2 regions of the Kineococcus sp. GCM10028916 genome follow, and region 1 is predicted to be linked to the other one. Evidence: riboswitches for the same ligand, from Rfam matches in the RefSeq annotation. Region 1 holds a riboswitch; the other holds the start of a gene.
What was found. Region 1 has a riboswitch for S-adenosylmethionine ahead of ACFQ46_RS07695 (acyl-CoA dehydrogenase family protein). Riboswitches for the same ligand answer to the same signal wherever they lie in the genome.

Region 1 (2,190 bases):
GGTGCCGACGTCCCACACGAACGGCGGTTCGGTGCCGTTGACCGACCAGTCGCCGACGATCCGTTGCTTGTAGATCACCGGGTTGTGCGAGGCCACCGTGCGGGCGTTGCGCCAGTGCCGGTCGAGGTCGCGGGCCCGTGAGGTGCCCGACGCGCCGAGGGTGTTGAAGAGCAGCGTCGCGGCGCGCGGGACGGTGTCCGAGAGCACGACCTGGGCCTGGGCGGTCCGGATCTCGGCCTCGACGTTCGCCGCCCGGTCCGCCGCCGTCCCCGGCCGGTGTGCGGTGTCGGCGGCGGACTGGACCGCCTGCGCCGCAGCGCGGGTCAGGGAGCGGGCGGTGAACGCGATCGAGGAGATCTCGCCGGCCACCGACAGCACCTGGGCGTCGTTCCTGACGAGCGGGGCCAACCCGTGGGTGTAGCTGCGGGTCCGGGTGCGGACCTCGTGCGCGGTGTCGCGTTCGACCGCCGCGGCGATCCCGGCGTGCACGGCCAGCAGGACGAGTTGGTACAGCGCGGTCTGGTAGCGGAACCGGGTGGTGAACGGGGAGACGTCGTCGGCGTCGATCTCCACGTCGTCGAGCTCGAGGGTCCCGGTCCCGGTGAGCTGCTGCCCGAAACCGTCCCAGTCGTCGGAGACGCGAACCCCTCGACCCCGGACGGGCACCAGGGCGGTCACGACCTCGTAGGTGCCGTCCGGGAGGCGTCGGCGGGCGGTCGCGTCGGTCCAGTCGGCGTAGATCGTGCCGGTCGTGTAGTACTTCCGGCCCGAGATCGCGGTGCGTCCGTCCCGGGTGGTGACGATCGTCTGCTGCTCACCGGTGACCCCGTCACCGACCTCGCTCCAGGAGTTCCCGACCATCTCCCCCGCGACCAGCCGCGCGATCCAGCGCGAGCGGTACTCCCCCACCGGCAGGCTCAGGACCTGCTCCACCCAGGCGATGTGGCCGCGGAAGATCTGCGGCAGGTTCGAGTCGGCGGCCGCGAGGTCGACCAGCAGGTCGGTGAACTCGACGAGGTCGAGACCGCCACCACCCTCCTCGACGGGGATGCGCAACCGACCGAACCCGGCGTCGAGGAGTTCCCGGACCTGGTCCCGTGGCAGTTCGTGGTCCTGCTCGCGCGTCACGGTACCGGCCGCGATCCGTTGCAGCAGCGGCGTGAAGCGTTCCCGCACATCGGGTTCGGCGGTGGGTTCCAGGGTGGTGCTCACGGAGCTCTCCTCGATCGTGGACGCGTCGGCGTCCGGAACGGGAGGGACGGCGTCCTTACCCGTGCCGGAGCACCAGGTCAGGTCGTCACCCGGGGCACCCCACGACGAGGAGGGTTGCCGGCCAGCGAGCCGGGGCTTGTCGCTGGCGCTCATGACCTGGGACCAGGGAACCACAGGTGGGGAGGGAGGGTCCAGCCCGCTCCGCGGGTGGCCGATCGCGCGGCGGCGGACAGCAGAACGGGAACGTCTGCTCCAGCCCCCCGGAGCAACCGTTCCCGTTCCTGTGTTCCCGCGCCACCGCCCCCGGAGGCCCCCCGGCCTCCCACGGTGCGCGAGTTCCTGCGTCGCGGTCGTCGCTCCCCTCCTGCGGCGACGACCCCGACGAGTCCTAGATCCCCCGGACGACGCCGGAGGTGGTGTCCCGCAGGTCGATGACCCGGGACGGTGCGGACTGCGCCTCGTGGGCGGCCTGCGCCGCCTCGAGCACGTCGGTGATCTCGTGACCGATGAGTTCGTGCCGCTCCAGCAGCGCGTCGCGCAGCGCCGCCACCAGGTGGCGGTTGCGGTCCATGAGTTCGCGGACGAACTCCTTCTGCTCGGTCAGCAGGTTCTCCACCAGCCGCCGTCCCTCGGAGTCGCCGAGGACGTGGGAGACGAGGTTCCCGTCGGCGAACGCGCCCTGCTGGACGGCCGCGAACGAGACCAGGGTCCCGGCCATGCCCGCCGAACCGACCATCTGCGCCGCGACCTGCGTCGCGGACTGCAGGTCGCCGGCCGGGCCGGTCGAGACGTCGCCGAAGAAGAACTCCTCGGCGACCTGACCGCCGAACGCGATCTTGATCAGCCCGGCGAGTTCGCTGCGGGAACGGGTGTAGACGTCTTCGGCGTCACCGTGGGCGAGCAACCCCAACGCGTTGGCGCGCTTGATGATCGTCAGGACCTCGAGGCGGCGCTGCGGGGCGACGAGCCAGGCGATCG
Region 2 (2,190 bases), 350 kb from region 1:
GATGTCGTAGGTGACCGTCCGCCCGTCCGCCGTCTCGAGGAACTCGATGCCGGCGATCTCGACGCCGGCCGTCCGCAGCAGTTCCTCGTAGCGGCGGACGAGCGGGTGGTCTCCGGTGATCTCCGTCCGCAGCGCGAACGGGACCACGCCCGGCACCTCGCACGCGTCGGCGGGGCACAGTTCGAAGCTGCCCGCGGAGGTGTCCACGCGCACCGCGTAGACGAAGCGCCCGCCCACGAACTCGGCCCGGGTGACGAACGGTTCGGCCGAGCGGAGGAACTCCTGGAGCAGGGTGATCCCGTCGACCGGTTCCTCGAACTCCGGCGAGGCGACGTGGGCGTCGAAGTCCTCGTGGGAGTCGAAGCGCCGGACGCCGAGGCCCTTGCCGCCCTGGTTGTGCTTGGTGATGAACGGCACCGGTAGTTCCCGGGAGCGTGCCGCCAGGTCCCCGCGGCCGAAGACGGCCACGGTCCGGGGTACGTCGAACCCGTTGCGGCGCAACAGCGCGTGCTGGGCGACCTTGCTCACCTCGAGCTCGACGACGTGGGTCCCCCCGACGACCCGGCGGCCCCAGCCCTCGAGCCAGGCGAAGAGGGCCCGGGTGAACTCCTTGGTCTGCCCGTGACCGCGGGTGTGCGCGGACGCACTGAGCCGCGACCAGTAGACGCCCGGCGCCGGTTCGGCGTCGAGGTCCAGGGACCCGTCGGTCAGCAGGACCTCCTCGAAGGGGACGCCCTCGGCGCGCAGGGCGGCCTCGAAGGGCGGGAACCACTCGGGGTTCTCGTGCACCACGTGGACGCGCGGCTCGGTGGGGATGGTCATGCTCTTCCTCCTGGGTTCGTGAAGAGTTTGGCAACGGGTCTCCTCGTGCGATAGTTTCACACCGTCCATCCAGAGCGACCGAGAGACCTGGCTCGTCGACGTCGCAGCAACCCCCTGAACCTTCGGGCGCGGGTGCTTCCGCCAGGACCGATGGGAGTTCGCGCCGTGAAGGTACCCGAGAAGCGCTTCACACGTCGTCGCCACGTCGACCTCGGTCGACTGCAGTCCGCGGTGTGCGCGGGATCCTGATCCCCCGTCCGCTGCGGTGATCCCGCGGACGGAACCCGGCGTCGTCGTCGACGTGATCATTGGAGTTCCCCTGTGCCCTTCTCCATCCCCATCCCCACCCCCACCCGCGTCCGCAGCCTGTGCGTCGTCGGCGCGGGTCCTCGCACCCTCGTCCTGCTGCAACGCCTCGGTGCGCACGTCGGCCCCGAGGACCTCGACGTGCACGTCGTCGATCCCTTCGACTCCGGCGCCGGTCGCACCTGGCGGGAGGCCCAGGACCCCCTGCTGTGGATGAACTCCCGGGCCGCCGACATCACGGTGCTCCCGGACGACTCCGTCACCGGGCTGACCGGACCCGTCACCCGGGGGCCGTCGCTGGCGGACTGGATCCAGGAGAACCGGGCCGGACTGGTCCACGACGCCGCGGCCGCCGGTGAGGACCTGCTGCGCGAGGAGGTCCTGCGCAGCGGGCCGGGTTCCTTCGTCTCCCGCCGGCTCGCGAGCCGCTACCTCGGTGCGGCGTGGCGACGCACGCTCGACGGCCTGCCCCCGAACCTGCGGGTCCACCGCCACGCCCGCACGGTCCTCGACGTCCTCGACGGGGACGACGCGGACGACGCGGACGACGGACGTCAGCGGGTGCAGCTCGCCGGCCTCGGGGAACCGCTGACCGTCGACGTCGTGCTGCTCGTCCAGGGACACCTGGACGTCCGCCCGGGTCCCCGCGAGCGGAAGCTGGAGACGTTCGCCCGCAGCCACGGTCTCGCCTACGTCCGTCCCGGCTACACGACCGACCAGGACCTGGACGTGCTGCGCCCGGGCGCCGACGTCGTCGTCGTGGGGATGGGTCTCGCCTTCGTCGACCTGGTGGTGCTGCTCACCGAGGGCCGCGGGGGCCGGTTCGAGGAACTCCCCGACGGCCACCTCCGGTACCACCCCAGCGGAGCGGAACCGCGCCTCTTCGCCGGTTCGCGTCGGGGGGTTCCCTACCGCTCGAAGATCGGGTACCCGGCGCCGACGGGCCTGGGTCTGCCCCACCACTACAGCGCGAGGGTCGTCGAGGAGCGGTTCGGGAGCGCGGAACTCGACCTGCGCTCGGACCTCTGGCCGTTGATCGTCAAGGAGATGGCCGGGGCGCAC

Region 2: it holds a riboswitch for S-adenosylmethionine, as region 1 does, so the genes downstream of both, ACFQ46_RS09315 (FAD/NAD(P)-binding protein) here and ACFQ46_RS07695 (acyl-CoA dehydrogenase family protein) in region 1, are expected to answer to the same signal.

The regions. Positions count from the first base shown of each region.
Region 1 covers NZ_JBHTFM010000006.1:104,814-107,003, forward strand. The annotation lists gene ACFQ46_RS07695 (acyl-CoA dehydrogenase family protein) at 1-1,212, opposite strand, end outside; SAM riboswitch class IV at 1,259-1,369, opposite strand; gene ACFQ46_RS07700 (AAA family ATPase) at 1,601-2,190, opposite strand, start outside.
Region 2 covers NZ_JBHTFM010000006.1:451,917-454,106, forward strand. The annotation lists gene ACFQ46_RS09310 (RimK family alpha-L-glutamate ligase) at 1-822, opposite strand, end outside; SAM riboswitch class I at 885-979, shown strand; gene ACFQ46_RS09315 (FAD/NAD(P)-binding protein) at 1,144-2,190, shown strand, end outside.